3 regions of the Priestia sp. FSL R5-0597 genome follow, and region 3 is predicted to be linked to each of the others. Evidence: riboswitches for the same ligand, from Rfam matches in the RefSeq annotation. Region 3 holds a riboswitch; each other region holds the start of a gene.
What was found. A riboswitch is a leader RNA that binds a small molecule or an ion and turns the genes downstream of it on or off. The one in region 3 is predicted to bind thiamine pyrophosphate.

Region 1 (6,529 bases), 450 kb from region 3:
GATGCAAGTGTATTAGCGGAAGTCATGACACCACTTGCAGAAAAATATCAGGCGGGTGAGCTGAGTAACGAGCAGTTAGTAAACGAACTTATTGACGGAGTAGCAAAACGCTATCGTGAGCCAGTTGAATTACTTCCGGCAAAAACAGTCCCTGTACACGTCGTAAGAAATGGTGAAAAAGATTACGAAGTTTTAATGCAAGATGAGTATCTGTTAACATTTGCTCAACAATCATAAATAGACATAAAAAAGGATTTCAGCTATATGCCTGAAATCTTTTTTTATGTTGTTTTAAAATATAATTTCAAAAAATAAAATAAATTATTGAAATTATATTTTAAACGAATTATAATAACCATAACTTCACTACATGATGAAAAAGGAGCCGAAAAGATGAATGAACAGCTTACGTTATTAACAACAGAGTCTCAAAACGAGCAGACCATGAAGATAGATACGGCTAGTACAAAAGAAATTTTAAACGTAATGAATAAAGAAGATCAAAAAGTGGCGCTGGCTGTGCAAGAGGTACTTCCAGACGTAGAGGTAGCAGTTGAGTTTGTAAGCGAATCGTTTCAAAAGGAAGGGCGGCTTATTTATGTCGGAGCAGGAACAAGCGGACGGCTGGGAGTATTGGATGCTGTTGAATGCCCGCCTACTTTCAGTACCAATCCCAATCAGGTACAGGGACTGATGGCTGGAGGAGAAAAAGCATTTGTGAAAGCAGTTGAAGGTGCAGAAGATAAAGAAGAATTGGGAGCAGCAGATTTACAAAAAATACATTTAAATGAACGAGACACAGTCATTGGAATTGCTGCAAGCGGACGTACGCCTTATGTGATTGGTGCATTGAAATATGCAAAATCTGTAAAAGCTAAAACAGTGGCGCTGTCTTGCAATGGTAATTCACTTATTGGAAAAGAAGCAGATCATAGCATCGAGGTAGTAGTAGGTCCAGAAGTGCTAACAGGTTCCACAAGGTTAAAAGCAGCAAGCGCTCATAAAATGATTCTCAACATGATTTCTACCGCGGCTATGATTAAAGTAGGAAAAGCATATGAAAATTTAATGATAGATGTTCATGTGAGTAATGAAAAGCTTAAGGAACGAGCGATAGGTATTATTTGTAAAATTACAGGTGTTTCTTACGAGCGAGCAAGTCAAACGCTTGAAGAAGCAAATAATGAGGTAAAAACAGCAGTGGTGATGATCAAAACAAATGAAAATTACGACACCGCAAAGATGTTACTGAATAATGCGGGGGGGTATGTGAGAAAAGCGATTGAACATTACGTATAAAGGAGAGAAACGATGTCAACAGGCGGATTAACAATGATTAAAAACACGGTGGCTAAGCTTCCAGATTCGGAGCGGAAAATTGCTGAATATATTTTAAACAACCCGCATACTGTGGTAAACAGTACGGCTGGGGAACTAGGAAGACTAGCGAATGCGAGCAGTGCTGCTGTTATTCGTTTGTGTAAATCTATCGGGGTTAGCGGCTTTCAAGAATTAAAGGTTAGAGTAGCCGGTGATTTAGCTAAAGATACAGAACAAGGATACCGTGATATTGAAACAAATGAAACAATTCAATCTATTGTCAAAAAAACGGCAAGCAACAGCATTCAAAGTCTAAGTGATACGGCTGAGCTTGTGAATTATAAAGAAGTAGAGCGGGCTGTTTTGGCGCTGATTGGAGCAAAAAACATTCATTTTTTCGGAATTGGTGCTTCACATATTATTGCTATAGATGCGCAGCAAAAATTTCTTCGAATTAATAAAAATGCGACGGCTTTTGCGGATAGCCATTTAGCAGCTACACTCATCGCAAATGCAAGTAAAGACGATGTAGTTGTGGGTATTTCTTTTTCAGGAGAGACTCCTGAAGTAAGCAACGTCTTATCTTTAGCTAAAAATCGCGGAGTAAAGACGATTAGCTTAACTAAGTACGGACAGTCTACCGTTTCGTCTTTAGCAGATATTTGTTTGTATACGTCTTATTCTCAAGAAGCGCCGTTTCGAAGCGCAGCAACATCGTCTCGTTTAGCCCAGCTTTATGTGATTGATGTTTTATTTTTAAGTATTGCAGCGCAGCAGTACGACCAGACGATTGAGTATATTGACAAAACAAGAGATGCCATTCAGTTTTTGAAAGATAAGAAATAAAAAAAGAAAACGATTACAAAAAGGGGATTTTGTGGTCTGTTTCCTCAGTGGCGTATCCATCTAAGAGGAAAATACAAAGGGGGATTAACATGTCTTTAGATAATCATCAATTAGCAAAGGCTGTTTTGGAGATGCTTGGGGGAGCATCTAATATTGAAGCGTATACGCATTGTATGACGCGGCTGCGTGTGACTATAAAAGATGATTCAATTGTTAAAAAGGCAGATATACGAAAACTTGAAGGCGTGCTCGGATTAGTGGAAGAAGAAACGCTGCAAATCATTATTGGGCCGGGCAAAGTGAACAAAGTAACAGAAGAATTTGGAAAGTTAATTGATGAATCCGGCGGTATTAACTTAGAAGATCGTGCAGCACAGCGGAAATCGGAGCTGAAAGAAAAAAATGCAACTCCGTTTAAGCTGTTGCTTCGCCGAATTGCAAGTATTTTTATTCCGTTGATACCTGCTCTTGTAGCATCTGGACTTATTACCGGAGTGACAAAAGCAGCTGTGCAGGCGAAGTGGCTTCCGGCAGATTCACAGATTGCTATTCTTTTAACCGTTATCGGAAGCGGTTTATTTGCCTATCTGGGTATTTTAGTAGGTATTAATGCAGCAAAAGAATTTGGTGGTTCGCCAGCTCTAGGAGGCTTAGCGGGCATTTTAGTCATTAATCCTGCCGTAGCTGATATTAAACTTTTTGGTGAAGCACTTTTGCCGGGGCGTGGGGGCTTAATAGGAGTGCTGCTTGCAGCAATCTTTATGGCCGTGTTAGAAAAACGAGTACGTAAATTTGTCCCACAGTCACTGGATATTATTATTACACCAACCGTTACGGTGTTAATTACAGGAATTATTACGTATGTGGTATTCATGCCAATCGGCGGCTTCATTTCAGATGGAATCACAAAAGGTCTTTTAGGAGTTTTAGAGGTTGGAGGAGTTGTAGCAGGCTTTGTTTTAGGGGCAACGTTTTTGCCGCTCGTTATTACAGGACTGCATCAAGGTCTTACTCCGGTCCATTTAGAGCTTATTAATTCGATTGGAGATGATCCGCTTCTTCCTATACTAGCAATGGGCGGAGCCGGTCAGGTTGGTGCAGCTTTTGCTATTTATATCAAAACAAAGAAAAAACGCTTAAAGCGAGCAATTGGAGGCGCACTTCCTTCAGGGCTGCTGGGAATCGGAGAGCCGCTTATTTTTGGAGTCACACTTCCTTTAGGGCGTCCATTTTTAACCGCTTGTCTTGGAGCTGGAATCGGCGGAGCGTTTCAGGCGCACTTCCATATTGCAACTGTAGCAGTGGGAGTATCGGGTTTGCCGCTTACGTTTTTAGTTCATGCGCATCAAATTCTTCTTTATTTACTTGGATTAGTTATTGCTTACGCAGCAGGCTTTATTTGTACCTATTTCTTTGGATTTAACGATGAAATGGCGAGGGAGTTTGAATGATTGGCATTTCATTTTATTTGAACGATAGAGATGCCAAACAAAGATTAGTAGAAGCGAGTGAATGCGGCGTTACACGCGCATTCACTTCACTTCACATTCCAGAGGAAAAAGGAGATTTGGCTGAACGGGCAAAAGAATTGCTTCATGTGGCTAGAGATTGTGGAATAAGCGTGTATGCAGATGTATCTAAGCATACACCGGTTCATTTAGGTATCGAAAGCCTTATGACTCTATCTTCACTTGGCGTATCAGGTATTAGACTAGACGATGGCTTTAGCGTAGAAGAAACGATTTTACTTGCGGATGAGTTTTATATTGCCCTTAATGCAAGTACAGTGTCAAAACTAGAAATAGAAGCGCTATTATCTGCAGGCCTTCATCATCATCAGCTGCTTGCTTGGCATAATTTTTATCCGCGGCCTGAAACAGGGCTTGAAGAAACGTTTTTTCAACAGCAAACAGATTTATTTAATGAACTTCGTATTCCAGTTTGTGCTTATATTCCCGGGGAAGGCGAAAAGAGAGGACCTATTTATCAAGGACTTCCTACTAGAGAAAAAGACCGTAATAAATGTCCTTTTACCTCTGCAGTAGATTTATACGGATGCGGAGTAACGGAGGTTTATATTGGAGATCCATACGCCAGTTCAAATTTATTAAAACGTTTAGTTCAATATCAAGAAAACCGCATTATTCCGCTACGCATTCGTTCACCTCATATACAGGGAACGTACAGCGTGCGTCCGGATGTATCAAGAGACGTTCTGCGTTTGGTTGATACACGATCTGTAAAACCAGTGCTGCCATTTCATACAGTAGAACGCAGAATCGGAGCAATTACAATGGACAATGATGGCTACGGACGTTACAGAGGAGAGGTTCAAATAGCTAAAAGGAATTTGTCTGCAAATGCTAATGTGAATGTGATTGGGTATGTAATAGAAGAAGATCATGAGCTGCTTTCATTAGTGAGACCGGGGCAAAAGCTTGAGCTTATTACTGTCTGAAGGAAAAAACGGTGTATTTTTAAAGAAGCCAATAGCTAACTAGTAATGTCACAAAAAGAAAGAGCACACACTGCATGAAAAAGGTGTGTGCTTTTTCTTTTACTACTAAAAAGGAAACTATTTTCATTACCATATCATGAACCTTTCTATTGAATAAAACGCTTTACTATGATAAAACTATTACAGGTAAACATATGATAATAGATTAATTTCATAGAGATACAACACCACTAGGGGTGCTTTCGAAGCTGAGAGAGACGATAAGTCTTAACCCTTATAACCTGAACTAGGTAATACTAGCGTAGGAAAGAGGTATTGTAATGGATGTTTTGTATGGGATTTCCTTACGAACTCGTTATAATAATTTTGTGTACATAAACAAAAACACTTCTTTCCTGCGAAAGAAGTGTTTTTTTATGCGTAAAGGAAGGTGTCATACATGAAAGAAACAATTGATTTGCTTGTCAAACAGGTAGAGGAGCGCAAAGGAGAGTTAATCCAGTTATTAACAACGCTTGTTTCGTATAAAACGCTAGCGCCTCCTGCACGAAATTCTCATGAAGCGCAGCTGTACGTAGCGGATTTTCTTAAAAACTGCGGTTTTTCCATTGATATGTGGGACTTATATTCTAACGACCCTATCGTAGTGGGAACGTTAAAAGGACAAAAATCGGCTGACTATCAAAGCTTGATTATTAACGGCCATATGGATGTTGCTGAGGTACAAGAAAATGAAAATTGGGAAACCAATCCGTTTGAAGCTGTTGTGAAAGACAATATGATAATTGGACGCGGAGTTGCTGATATGAAAGGCGGTTTGGCGGGAGCATTATTTGCAGTTCAGCTTTTAACAGAAGCAGGAATCGAGCTGCCAGGAGACTTGATTTTTGAATCCGTTGTAGGAGAAGAAGTAGGAGAGGCAGGTACGCTGCAATGCTGTCAGAAAGGGTATACAGCTGATTTTGCGCTTGTAGTCGATACAAGTGATTTACATATTCAAGGTCAAGGCGGAGTGATCACGGGATGGATTACGATAAAAAGCAGTAAAACCTATCATGACGGTACACGCCGAAGTATGATTCATGCTGGAGGAGGGCTGTTAGCCGCAAGCGCTATTGAAAAGATGGCAAAAGTGATCGGAGGGCTACAAGAATTGGAGCGTCACTGGGCTGTTACAAAGAGCTATCCAGGATTTTTGCCAGGGACAAATACGATTAATCCAGCAGTAATCGAAGGCGGAAGACATGCTGCTTTTATTGCAGATGAATGCAGGCTGTGGATCACCGTTCACTATTATCCTAATGAATCGTACGACCAAGTATCAAAAGAAGTGGAAGAATATATTATAGCTATTGCAAAAGCAGATCCATGGTTAAAAGATAATCTGCCAACCTTTGAATGGGGAGGCACATCAATGATTGAAGACAGAGGAGAAATCTTTCCGTCATTAGAAATTGATGAAAATCATGCAGGAGTGCAGCTGCTTGCAAATACTCATGAACAAATGGAAGGTAAAAAGCCTCCAATTGATGTGTCAACTAGCGTAACAGACGGGGGATGGCTAGCTGATGCGGGAATTCCCGCCGCTATTTACGGTCCGGGAAATTTAGCAAATGCACATGCTGTGAACGAACAATTAGATATTAATCAGCTTGTTCAATATACAAAAGTGATAGTGCAGTTCATTTATACGTGGCTGCATACGCATAAGGAGTGATCATCATGAAATTTAGTGAACGATTATACGAAAAGCTGCAGCCTATTTGGCGTCAAAATCATAATCATCCCTTCGTACAGGGGATGGGAGATGGAACGCTTGAAAAGGAGAAGTTTCGCTTCTACATGATTCAAGATTACCTTTACCTAATTGATTATGCCAAATTATTTGCGATTGGAGCCATGAAA
Region 2 (6,529 bases), 1.7 Mb from region 3:
TGGTTCCGGTTACGTATGGAAATTTCCATATCGCTCCTAGACCAATTGCTGCCCCAGCAGATGCTAAAATAAAACCGAGGCGTGAAGACCACTGATTTCCTTTACTCATATAATGTTACTCTCTCCTCTTCTAAACTCAAAACTCACCTGATTAGTACTGTACCATAAATGCAGAAGAAAATCATTCCCGTTTTACTTTTTTCTATAAAACGATATCTATATAGAATAGAAAAAATGAAGAAGCAGCTGCCTCTTCATTTTGAGTTTGATGTTTCTATTCAAAAATTATTCTCTGTACGATGATTCGTCTCCACGGTAGGCTTCTTGATTTGATATTTCTTCAATATGCATATGCCCTTCTCTCTCTAAACGAAGAACCGTACGCTCTGCATCTTCATAACTCTCGCACGTCACTTGTTTATATTCCATATCGTCTTTATCTGTGTAAGCCACTAAATATGTTTCCATTTTAACTCCTCCTATATAAACTATATGTAACGTATGTTGCCTTTTTCGTTTATTTCTAAACATATAGGCTCCAAACATAAAGCCTAGCATACTATAATAGCGGAACTTCAATTTAAAAAGTTGAATTTTTCATTATGCACCGATGCAACATGGAGGTTACGCTTATGACATTTATTTTATCATTCGTACCAATTGTTGTTCCTTTTGGTATTTTAATTAGCTTAATTGCTTTTACAGCTGCTTTTTTACAATCAAAAGAGCATCATAAAAAGCTCTAGCTTACAAAAGCTAGAGCTTCTTTTTAAAAACGTCTATAGCGTTTAATCAGTCCCACAATAATAGCAATTGCTAATAAAACAATCGAGATGATAACAGTAATGACAATTGGCTGATTTCCACTTTGTTTCACCGCAATGGCAATATAAGCCCAAATAAAAACAAGCGGATAAACAGCGTCTCGGTTTTTTAATGTAAACATAATGCCCAGCGCAGCCCCTACCAGCAGCATAATAATCGTCCATGCTAATTCATTTAGGCCAAGCAAGTGCTGTATTCCATTTGCTTGAAATACGACAAATACATTAACAATAGTCGCAACAGAAATCCATCCAAGATAAAGCGAAATCGGCAGACGCATAAACCATGTCGTCATCCGAGAATGCTGAATAATGGAATATACAATCATTAATGTGCCTAAAATAAAGAGCATAACTAAAAGGGATAACTTATAGTAATCGTTTTGGAAAATAAAGATCCACGCACTATTTAACAAACAGTTTAGAAAAAACCAAATGCCTATACGTGCATATATTTCTTTTTGATCTTCTCTTGCAAAAAATTGGCGTATAACCCAAATGGTTAATAACAAATAAATAACGCCCCAGATAGCAAAGGCATAACCGGCTGGTGTAAACAACGTAGGAACTTGCGCAGAAGCCTCTGCCGTTGTTTTGCCTCCTATTGGAATCGCATTTGCTAAATAATTCACAAGAAGTGTAATAGCCAAGCCTACTGCATTTAATACAGCATACAAACGAAATTTTGCCATTTTGTTCTCTCCTTTCTTCTATTTATATGGGAATGTTTCGGAGACGAAAACGGCTCTTCCCTTCATTAATACCTCTTCTTCCCTAAAAATATGCATTTTTAAACAAAAATGATTAAAAATAGCTTCAAGAAGCTACCTCTTTAAGAGATAAAAACCGTTAGGGAACAATTTTCCATAACGCTTTCTATTTTTCAGAATATATGGTAAGTTAAACATAGACTAATAGGAAGTCCACTAGGGGTGCCGACCGGCTGAGACAAGTTTTCTTGATCCCTTTGAACCTGATCTGGCTCATACCAGCGTAGGAAAGTGGCAATGTTCAGTTTTGTACTGTCCTTTGCCACTCCGTTTATAAACGGAGTGTTTTTTATTTCCTTTATGTGCTTGTTTGTGACTTCCTCATATTAAAGGAGGATTTTGATGTCATTTTCATCTCAATTAAGACAAGAAGCAAACTATATTTACGAAGCCATTTTTAACCACCCTTTTATTAAAGGAATTGCTGAAGGAGACGTGCCAAAAGAGGCGCTTATTCACTACGTTTCTCAAGACTACGAATACTTAACAGCATTTGTCCGCATTTACGGCGCTGCTTTAACAAAATGCCGCACGCGTACCGAAATGGAAGCCTTTAATGCCGGCATTTCTACGGTATTACATAGTGAAGTACACCCTCATAATAATTTTTGTGAAGTAGCAGGCGTACGCTATGAAGACCTCCACACTGAGGCTCTTTCACCAACGGCCAGCCACTACATTAACCATATGACAAGCGTTGCGCATACAGGCAGCTTAGCGGAAATCATTGCCGTGCTTCTTCCATGTCCGTGGACGTACGTTGAAATTGGCCAGCGCATTACAGAACAAGTAAATCCATCTCCTTCTCATCCTTTTTATGAATGGATTCAGTTTTATAATAATGAAGAAATGAATGGCACAACACAATGGTTTTGTAACAAGCTTGATGAACTCGCCGAACAAGCGACTGAAGAAGAACGTAATCGTATGAAAGATCACTTTATCAAAAGCTGTGAGCTGGAGTATTTATTTTGGGAAATGGCGTATACACAAGAAAAATGGCCGCTTTCTCAGCTTTCACTTTCAAAATAACGAAAAAGCCTCCTATCAGGAGGCTTTTTATTTCAATAATTTTTTAATCATTTTCAAGTTTTGTTTCTCTGAAGGATAGCGGAATGACAAATCAAACTTCGTTGTTTGAGACAGCATGCTTTTAAAATGAGAAAATGTCTGAAAGCTGTCTTTTCCATGATATTGGCCCGTACCGCTTTCTCCAACTCCGCCAAAGGGTAAATATGGCGTAGCGATATGCATAAGCGTATCATTTATACAGCCTCCTCCAAATGAAAGACGCTCCGTTATGACATTTTGTACATTTGCACTTTCCGTAAACAAGTAAAGAGCTAACGGCTTAGCTTTTTCTTGAACTTTATGAATAACTTCGTCTAGCGTTTCGTATTCAATCATAGGAAGAATAGGCCCAAAAATTTCTTCTTGCATAACGTCTGATGTCCAGCTTACTTCACTTAACACCGTAGGTTCTATTGTGAGCGTACTTTTATTATACCCGCCTCCAACTATAGCGTTTCCGTCTTTTAAAAACTCAACTAGCCGAATAAAATGGCGCTCACTGACAATACGGCCGTAGCGCTCACTTTCAAGCGGATTACTACCGTAAAATTGATAAATCGCTTCGCGAAGTTTCTCCACTAGCTGCGCTTTTACCTTTTTATGCACGAGCAAATAATCGGGAGCAACGCACGTTTGGCCTGCATTCATTCCTTTGCCAAACATAATTCGCTTCGCTGCAAGATCTAGGTTTGCATCTTCATGTACAATGCACGGACTTTTTCCTCCTAGCTCCAGCGTGACGGGAATAAGCTGCTTCCCTGCTTCTTGCATAATAATTTTCCCTACATTTACACTTCCCGTAAAGAAAATATAATCGTGGGGCTGTTTTAAAAGCAGGCTCGTCGTGTCTACAGCGCCTTCAATCACCGTCACAAATGCGGGATCAAAAGCCTCAGCTAGTAATTCTTGTATAACCCGAGATACGCTAGGCGTTAATTCAGAAGGCTTTATAATCGCCGTGTTTCCAGCGGCAATCGCTCCTACTAAAGGAGACAGCGCTAATTGAAACGGATAATTCCACGGAGCAATAATTAACGCGACTCCATACGGTTCAGGCACAATTTTCCCTTTAGAGCCCACGTGTGTTAAAGCGGTTTTTACTTTTTTAGGCTTCATCCATTTTGCTAAATGCTTAAGCGTAAACCGAATTTCCTCTAGTAAAATCCCAATTTCCGACGTGTACGCCTCTACTTCAGATTTATTCAAGTCTTGTTTTAAAGCATCCATAATTCTCTGCTCGTTTTGTTTTACTGCGTCTCTGAGCTTATTCAGCGCTTGAATGCGGCTGCTGATGCTCTTTGTCTTTTGTGCATAGAAATACTGCTTTTGTGTAGAGACAATATGTTCAATGACCGTTTCATCTGTGATATAGAATTGCTCGTGGTTCATCTCTTTCATCTCCCTATAAACATTCAGCTTCAACTGTAGCAAGCAAGCTTTTTAATAGCTCAACTGCCTCGTTTAAAGCCAATGAATAATATCTCTGCGTTCCTTTTTGCTCAATTTGCACAAGCTTTTGATCACGTAAAATTTTTAAATGATGAGAAATTGCCGGTCGTGATAAAGTAGACTCGTTTGCAATTTCATTAACGGTTAAAGGCTCTTTTTCCGCGAGCAGCAAAATAATATCTTGTCTTGCTGAATCACTTAGAGCCTGAAAAATAGGAATGCTGGCACGAAATAACTCCACTGCTTTTTCACTCATAAATATTCTCCTTTATTTAATTTCTTGTGTTCTGCGGACAACGGATGAAAGCCACTTTCTTGGTACAAAGCGCGGGATGAAGGTGGCGAGACGAAACTGTACTCCTGGTACGATAACCGTCTGCCCTTTCATAAATTTTTTATAGCCCGCTTTAGCAACTGCTTCTACATCCATTGCACCGCTTTGAAAAAGCTTGGAATTGCTCAGCTGAGCCCGGTCGCTAAAACCCGTTTTAGTTGGACCCGGGCATAGAGCACTTACCGTTACATTGGTACCTCTTAATTCATTTTCAAGGGCCTCTGTGAAAGATAATACGTACGCTTTTGTTGCGTAATACACCGTCATAAGCGGACCCGGCATAAATGCAGCAACGGACGCAATGTTTAAAATTTTCCCGTGATTTCTTTTGACCATATCGGGTAAAAATAATTTTGTTAAATGAGTTAATGCTCGGATATTTAAGTCAATCATGTTTAACTCTTCATCTAAAGCTGTTTCAATAAATTTACCGTATAGTCCAAAACCTGCATTGTTCACTAAATAATCAACGTGCATTTCTTTATTTTTAAGTTCTTCATACAGTGACTGTATCTCTTCTTCTCTTGATAAATCCTTTAAAACCGTTATTACGTCAATATTATAAGTAGATTTTAAATTCTCTCTAATCGCTGTTAGTTTATCAGCACTTCTGGCAACTAAAATTAAAGAATGGCCATCCTTTGCGAATTGATAAGCTAACTCTTTACCTATTCCTCCGGACGCACCGGTGATGAGCGCATAATGCTGTGACATAGTGTTCACTCCTTATGTTTATATGTTCAAGAACTTAAACATTTAAACTTATCTTATAGGATTCATTTTTTCCCGTCAACTGTTTTCTATACTCTCCTTTTCTTTTATGTTTTCCATTTTTGCCATTTGCGCATTTCTGTACATTTTTTTACAAAATATGCGTTTTCTTTACATAGAAGGCTAATGTCGTCTAGTTTTGACAACCTTTGTCACCTAGCAGGAAAACAAGTGAAGATATGGTGAATACAACATACAACAAATAATCCATTACATAGTTGGATGAAAATAGATAAGGGAGGAAATGAAAAATGATGGAGACGTATACAATTAAAAAAGTAAGTGATCAATTAGAGGTAGAAAAGAAAACGTTAAAACAATGGGAAAAATTATTGGGCAGCTATTTAACAATTGAACGAGTAGATGGGGCCCGTGTCTATACAGAGGAACAAATTGAATTATTTAATGATATTAAACAGCTGTTTGATGAACAATGTACGTTAGATGAAGTCAAAGAATATGTTCAGCTGCTAATAAAGGAACAAGAAGAGCAGGAGCATTTAGTGATGGAATCAGAGGCAGCGGTTTCAAAAGAAGAAGAACCAGCAAAGTTGAAAACTGCTAAAAAAGAAAACGTCATTGATTTTCAAGAACACTCCAATAAACAAATGAAGCAAGAAAAGAAAAAAGCTGCTGAAAAGCAGGAAAGCATTTCAGAGAATAAGCAAGAGAAGACCCCTCCTATACCTGAAGCACGATTAGCTACTGAAGAAGAAAAGCAGGCTATTTCTGCTTCTATTGAAGAACCAAAACCAAACGACCTTGTCGTGAATGAAAAAGAGCTGCTTCAAGGGGAACTAGTAGAAGCTGTTCGCCGCTATGAAGATGTGTTTGAAGTACTTGATACGTTTAAAGCTGATTTGTTAAAAGAAATGCGAGAAGGAATGCGAAATGAAGTTCGGGAAGAAATTGTCGGAGAAGTAAAAAAAGAGCTTGAAAAAAGTGCTACTCAAACTGTAGAAATGGTGGAGTCGGTCGGGGCATATATCTCTGAGTCTTCAGAACGCAGCGCAAGAGATGTAGAAAATATGTCTAAAAAAATTATCCGTTCTAACGAAAAATCGTTTGATGAAGTCACTTCTTTGATTGAAGATTATTCAACAATTGCGGAAGAAAAAACAGAGGATATGCGCCTGTTCATGAAAGATGTCATGGAGAATGCGGATGAATCCTCTAAAGAAATGCAGTATTTATTAGACCGATTCTCAAGCAATTCTACCGTTGCAATGAATCAAGTAAAATTTATGGTTGAAAAATTAAATAATTCTTCAACTAATACGACAGAAGAGCTTCGTGATTTAATTGATTCG
Region 3 (6,529 bases):
TAAGACATTTGGTCCACCGTCTCTACACGCGGACGTTTAGGTCCAAACAAATCTGCTAGAATCATTAATACAGCTCCGACCACTAAGCCAATTAGCACCGTATTTAAAGAAAACAAATGTTCATCAATGTAATCATCAAACAAAAGGCCTAACACTCCTGCGGGTAACAAACCAACAATTACCTGCATTAAATTTAAGCGATTTGTCGGTCCAATTGCAGCAGCTGGTTTTTTTCCTAATCCTAATAAATTAATAAAACGATCTTTAAAAATAACAACTACTGCTAAGATCGACCCTAGCTGAATAACAATCTTAAATGTATTAGCTACTGGAGATGAAAATAATTCTTTTGAATTTAACCACAGGTCATCCACAATAATCATATGCCCAGTTGACGAAACGGGAGCAAACTCTGTTAAACCTTCTACAATCCCTAAAATGATTGCTACAATAATTTCCCACATAAAGCTATGTACCTTGCCTTTCTTTCAAATTAATAAGCTTATCGCTTCGTTTTACATGCTCAACTATTTTCCTATTTTGACACTTGCTTTTTTATCATAATTGTTAAAACTATGAAATACAATGTGTATTTGCAAAAAGATAAGAATCTTTAATAATTTGTAATAAAAAGCTTACATGCTACAACCAAAAAACACGATATCAGCTTTTATTTATTTTAAAAAGCAGTCACTATGTTCAGTATAAATTCTGGTCCCTTAGCTAAAAATGAATCATCTAGACTATTTTTCTTTAGTGTGAAAAAATGACTAAATCATTATGTTTTTTCCATCCCCCTTTACTGTCATCTATCATTTTAATCCAATAGGGCTGACTTATACGACATATCCCCTAAGTAATTTGAAACTTTTTTCTCTCTTTTCTCGTATATAGTAGTATCTTTTTTAGGAGGCTTTTTACTATGAATGGAAATGTACGTACAATGAAATGGGTCACTGCTGGGTATGAAGCCTTGCTGGGAATTCCTTTAATTGGCGCGGGGATTGTTATGGGCTTTAGCTATACTCCTCTTTTTATTGGATTTATTCTTCATGCTATCACACTCATTTTAGCTAATAGACGAGGGTTATCTGCTTATGGAAACATACTAGGGCTTGTTACCTCACTGGTTGCTTGGATTCCATTTTTGGGATTTATCATGCATATTATTACAGCTATTGTGATTGCAATCGATGCTGCTAGACAACGCTAATTGTCTAGCTTTTTTTATTTAAGGGTTGATTTTTTACCGAATGATGGTAAACTTAAGCCGTAAATTGAATAATTTGAATGTTATTTCTACTAGGGGTGTCTGATAGCTCAGACTGAGAGAAGAGTGCAATAAAACTCTTTAACCCTTTGAACCTGATTTGGGTTATACCAGCGGAGGGAAGTAGTCTTGAAAAGAATAGTATATGTTTATTCTTTTTTTGCCTATTCCATCGGGTTCTGTCTATCACAGAACCCGATTTTTTTTATGGTTCGGTATAGCTACACTTTATGCGAAACCGGAGGAATATGTAATGTCAAAACAAAATGTATCAGTTTCTATGAAAAAGCCTTTTCCAAACAGTCACAAAGTATATGTCCAAGGATCCAGACAAGACCTTAAAGTACCTATGCGTGAAATTCATCAGTCTCCTACTACAGGGTCTTTTGGTGAAGAAGAAAATAGTCCCGTACGTGTATACGACACGAGCGGTGTTTATACAGATCCCTCTTATGAAATTAATTTACAAAAAGGATTACCGGCTCTGCGCGAAAAGTGGATTGCAGAACGAAACGATGTAGAAACATATCAAGGCCGTACGGTTCAGCCACAGGATAACGGTTATTATGACGGTGATCCAAGAGATCAGTACGATCGCTTTATCACTAAACGTTTACCTTTGCGCGCGAAAAAAAATCAAAATGTAACGCAAATGCACTATGCGAAAAAAGGAATTATCACGCCCGAAATGGAATTTATCGCTATTCGTGAACAGATGAATCCTGAAGTTGTGCGTGAAGAAGTAGCAAGAGGACGTGCAATTATCCCTAATAATATCAATCACCCTGAGAGCGAACCGATGATTATCGGCCGCAAATTCCATGTGAAAATTAATGCTAATATCGGAAATTCAGCTATTCGTTCAGCTATTGAAGATGAAGTAGAAAAAATGACATGGGCAACGCGTTGGGGAGCCGATACAATTATGGATCTATCAACAGGAAAGGATATTCACACAACACGCGAATGGATTATCCGCAACTCGCCTGTTCCTGTAGGGACCGTTCCTATTTACCAAGCGCTTGAAAAAGTAAAAGGCGTAGCAGAAGATCTAACGTGGGAAGCATACCGCGATACATTAATTGAACAAGCAGAACAAGGTGTTGATTACTTTACTATTCACGCAGGTGTTCTTTTACGTTATATTCCTCTGACAGCGAAACGTACGACAGGTATTGTTTCACGCGGAGGATCCATCTTGGCGCAGTGGTGTTTAGCTCATCATGAAGAGAACTTTTTATATACTCGCTTTGAAGAAATCTGTGAAATCTGTAAAGCATACGATATTGCTATTTCGCTTGGCGATGGGCTACGTTCTGGTTCCATTGCAGATGCTAATGATGAGGCACAGTTCGGTGAATTAGAAACGCTTGGTGAATTAACTAAAATTGCTTGGAAACACGATGTTCAAGTTATGATTGAAGGTCCTGGACATGTTCCAATGCATCTCATCAAAGAAAACGTAGATAAACAAATGGAAATATGCCAGGAAGCTCCCTTCTATACTCTTGGACCGCTTACAACCGACATCGCTCCAGGCTATGACCATATTACATCAGGTATTGGTGCTGCAATGATTGGCTGGTTTGGGACAGCTATGCTTTGCTACGTAACGCCAAAAGAACATTTAGGACTCCCGAATAAAGAAGACGTTCGCGAAGGCGTTATCACCTATAAAATTGCTGCGCATGCTGCTGACCTAGCAAAAGGCCATCCAGGAGCACAAAAACGCGATAATGCTCTGTCTAAAGCAAGATTTGAATTTAGATGGAATGATCAATTTAACCTGTCACTAGATCCAGAGCGCGCAAAAGAATATCACGATGAAACACTTCCCGCTGAAGGTGCTAAAACAGCCCATTTCTGTTCAATGTGTGGACCTAAATTCTGTTCGATGCGTATTTCTCAAGATATTCGTAACATGGCTCAAGAAAATGAAAAAGATGTAAACGAAGTAAGAAAAGAAGGAATGAAAGAAAAAGCTAAAGAGTTTGTTAACAGTGGTTCAAATATCTATCAATAATGAAGTAGAACAGCTTAAAAAACAAATTAAGCAGCTTGAAGGAAAGTTATTATTTGTTCAGCAAAATTGTCAGCACATTATCGTTGAATCCTCACATTCTTCCGTAAGACGCTGCATTAAGTGTTTCTATCAACAAGATGCAAAAAGGACTTCGTAAAGAAGTCCTTTCATCTTTTTTTGAAACGTGCTTTCAGCATGTTCTTAATCCAATATAGTATTTTAATAATAACCCAGCCTATAAATGTACCTAGCGTGTTCAAAAAGATATCATCAATATCAAATACTCGTTCCGTTAGCTTGTACTGTAAAATTTCAATCAGAAAACTGATTAAGAAACCCGTCGTAAAGACTTGAATAAAACCGTCAAACCACTTCATAAACAACGGAATAAACATTCCAAGCGGCGCAAACATCACGATATTTCCCAGTATATTTGTCAGAGTGAGCATTATATTACCGCTGTCCCACATCAGACGGATTGTACTAAATAAATCCAAGTTCATTGCTTTTCCGTAAACATGTTCGTTTTCCCGTATGAGAGTAGCATAAATGACCACTGCCGTATACGCAATAAATAGAGTGAACATGACTTTTTTAACAATTGACCTGATGCTTACATTCACTTCAACATCACCTTCTTTGACTCCCAAAACCATTTATTATTATCTATATGTACCCGTCCACTGCTTTCATTCGTAGTGAATGCATTTATATGCTTTTTTATCCTATCACATCAATAAATAAATACAATTCCCTTTTTGTTATTTTGTAAACTAAAATTTTTTCAATTAAAAAAGCCACGCTTTTCGCATGACTTTTGTTAATTAATAACTCCACGATGGATAATTTCCACTTGTACTTTCGGATTAATCGAGATGTTTTTATAGTCCTGTCTCCATTTAAGCCTTTTCCATATACTCGGATGATAAGCAGCTACTTCTCTTCCTATTTCAAGAAAATCACAGTTAGCTTTTTGCAGCTTTTCAACTACTTTTTCAGCTTTCTTTTGTAGAATCTTTTCAATTTCTTTCTGTACGTTTTTTGTTAATGCAGGAGATGACATTTCATTTTTAGTAAATTCATTAATACTTACTTTTATATTTAGCGGTATGATTACTTTTGCTCCGTGCACCGCATCAGGTTTAACGTGCATTTTTGCTTTAGCATCTGACACATCATACGATACTACATACTGTTGATCATGTATGGTAATTTTGTGACTCATAATCATATATTTGTCTTTTTGATTTCCTAATAAAAGAAGCGCCTTAGATTCATCGGAATTTAATGTAATACCTGAAAATTTATCTTCATTAAACAAAGCTGTACCGATTACATCAACGGTCTTATTTTCAGTATTTAATTTCATATAAGGAAGAGCTAGCCCTTTTCCTTCATCAAACAACACGGTACAAAGTGACTGAAGAGTTTCAATTGGCACTAAGGAATTGACTTCAGCCGTATGGACAACTCCGTCTAAATATTCTCCAATTAGCTCTTCTCCTACTTGCTGTAGCTCAACTATCGTACTCGGTTTCCCTTCTACAATGACATACTTAGCCGTTAGAGGACTTTCCGGTGTGCGATATAAGACGTCTGATAATTCTAGTATACCTTCTTTAGCTAATCGATCTTCAAATAAGATTATTCTCTTTTTGGCAGACATAACAATTCCAGAAACCTGCTGGTTGATTTTTGTTCGATCATCTCGAGGTGAATCCCCTGCTACATGATAAGTTTTATTTACTAAAGTCCCTTCTTTAGACGTATATGAGCGGATAGCAATAGTAGAAAGCACCTTATTTCCTTTCTTTTTTTCATAAGCTACCGTAGACAAAAACATCGTATCTTTTAACATTTTTTGATCCCAGCACCCCGTTAGAAAACTTAAAACTAAACATATGCTCATTATCTTGATCAGTTTATCCTTCATTTTTTACAGTTCCTTTTCTAATCCATGACAATAATAGCAAACAGATAGGAATACAGAAAATGAATACGTAAATTAAATAATTAGTTGTTTGAGACAAAGCTGCGACAAGCTGATCCGTTTTTGAAAAATAAATGGAAAGACCTGTTACAAATATCAATACAATTGGAACAAATGGACGGTGAGTTTTCTTTTTGAAGATTTCCTGCATGCCTACACTTGAAATATATACATATATAATAAGGGACGTAATAACAGAAATGATCCAAAAAGTAATAAAAACCAAATCGATTCGTTCGATAACTGAGTTTTGCGTCGCCTTCAAAATATATAAAACCGGTTCTGGTACAATTAAAATTTCATCTGGGCTAAAAAACATATAACAAGCAATGATAATATACACATATAAAATCGTAACGATACAATTACTAAGCATGACCATTTTTAAAGTCGTCGTAGACTTTGCTTTTACAAACGGTGCTAAAATTAAAATAGCTTCAAAACCTAACATTGAGATACTTCCTTCTTTTGACGCCAGCAAAATATTTTGAATACCGCTGTGCCCAATCGGAAATAGATACCGGACATCGGCCTCTTTATAAGCATTTGACACCAATAATACCAAAATAATTAAAAATACAGATACAATAGTAAAAAAACGCCCTATATTGCGTACATTCTCTTTTGCAAAATATAACGCAATAACAACTAATAAAAAGACAAGAACATAAGCTGGCGTCAAGTGATAAAGCCAGCGCTTTAACACGTTTACATATAAAACCGTAATGACACTTGAGACAATAATGTAATAAAACACATATCCTATATTCAAAAAATTACCTAACCACTTACCAAGCAGCTTGCTAGTCATCTGATACAGCGTTAAACCTGGCAAACGATGCGTTAATCCCCAGTGGAATAATGTAATGACTTGAATAATACAACCGCTCATTAACATGGAAATCCAGCCGTCCGTATGCGCCGTTTTAAATAAGTTATAAGGTAACCCTAAAACACCAATCCCAATTTGAGTTTGTAAGATGATAAAGAACAGCTGACTGGCTGAAATACTATTTTTATTCATTTGAATCCCAATTCCTTATCGCTTTTTGACGTTTACGTTTTTGAGGCTTAGCATTAGCAGGCCTTTCATTCAAATAAAGCTGATGCATCCTTACAAAGACATCCTTTAAGCCGGAAAATCTAAATGGAGCAAAAGGAATTAAGTAAGGCATCGTAATGGACTCTAAAATAACTAAATGCATAACGATGAGCACTAGTACAAAAACAATACCCAAATAGCCAA

Region 1: it holds a riboswitch for thiamine pyrophosphate, as region 3 does, so the genes downstream of both, MKX72_RS04510 (acetylornithine deacetylase) here and thiC (phosphomethylpyrimidine synthase ThiC) in region 3, are expected to answer to the same signal.
Region 2: it holds a riboswitch for thiamine pyrophosphate, as region 3 does, so the genes downstream of both, tenA (thiaminase II) here and thiC (phosphomethylpyrimidine synthase ThiC) in region 3, are expected to answer to the same signal.

Annotation. Positions count from the first base shown of each region.
Region 1 is NZ_JBBOUZ010000001.1:864,639-871,167, forward strand. It holds gene MKX72_RS04485 (DUF6612 family protein) at 1-237, shown strand, start outside; gene murQ (N-acetylmuramic acid 6-phosphate etherase) at 394-1,299, shown strand; gene MKX72_RS04495 (MurR/RpiR family transcriptional regulator) at 1,312-2,166, shown strand; gene MKX72_RS04500 (PTS transporter subunit EIIC) at 2,256-3,617, shown strand; gene MKX72_RS04505 (MupG family TIM beta-alpha barrel fold protein) at 3,614-4,624, shown strand; TPP riboswitch at 4,847-4,949, shown strand; gene MKX72_RS04510 (acetylornithine deacetylase) at 5,064-6,341, shown strand; gene tenA (thiaminase II) at 6,347-6,529, shown strand, end outside.
Region 2 is NZ_JBBOUZ010000001.1:2,102,230-2,108,758, reverse strand. It holds gene MKX72_RS10740 (sodium-dependent transporter) at 1-109, opposite strand, end outside; gene MKX72_RS10735 (hypothetical protein) at 286-468, opposite strand; gene MKX72_RS10730 (TspO/MBR family protein) at 770-1,516, opposite strand; TPP riboswitch at 1,743-1,841, shown strand; gene tenA (thiaminase II) at 1,937-2,626, shown strand; gene MKX72_RS10720 (aldehyde dehydrogenase) at 2,654-4,054, opposite strand; gene MKX72_RS10715 (ArsR/SmtB family transcription factor) at 4,068-4,370, opposite strand; gene MKX72_RS10710 (SDR family NAD(P)-dependent oxidoreductase) at 4,383-5,162, opposite strand; gene MKX72_RS10705 (helix-turn-helix domain-containing protein) at 5,471-6,529, shown strand, end outside.
Region 3 is NZ_JBBOUZ010000001.1:419,334-425,862, reverse strand. It holds gene MKX72_RS02300 (undecaprenyl-diphosphate phosphatase) at 1-464, opposite strand, end outside; gene MKX72_RS02295 (hypothetical protein) at 923-1,213, shown strand; TPP riboswitch at 1,295-1,409, shown strand; gene thiC (phosphomethylpyrimidine synthase ThiC) at 1,524-3,293, shown strand; gene MKX72_RS02285 (VanZ family protein) at 3,461-3,916, opposite strand; gene MKX72_RS02280 (Ger(x)C family spore germination protein) at 4,114-5,226, opposite strand; gene MKX72_RS02275 (GerAB/ArcD/ProY family transporter) at 5,216-6,307, opposite strand; gene MKX72_RS02270 (spore germination protein) at 6,300-6,529, opposite strand, start outside.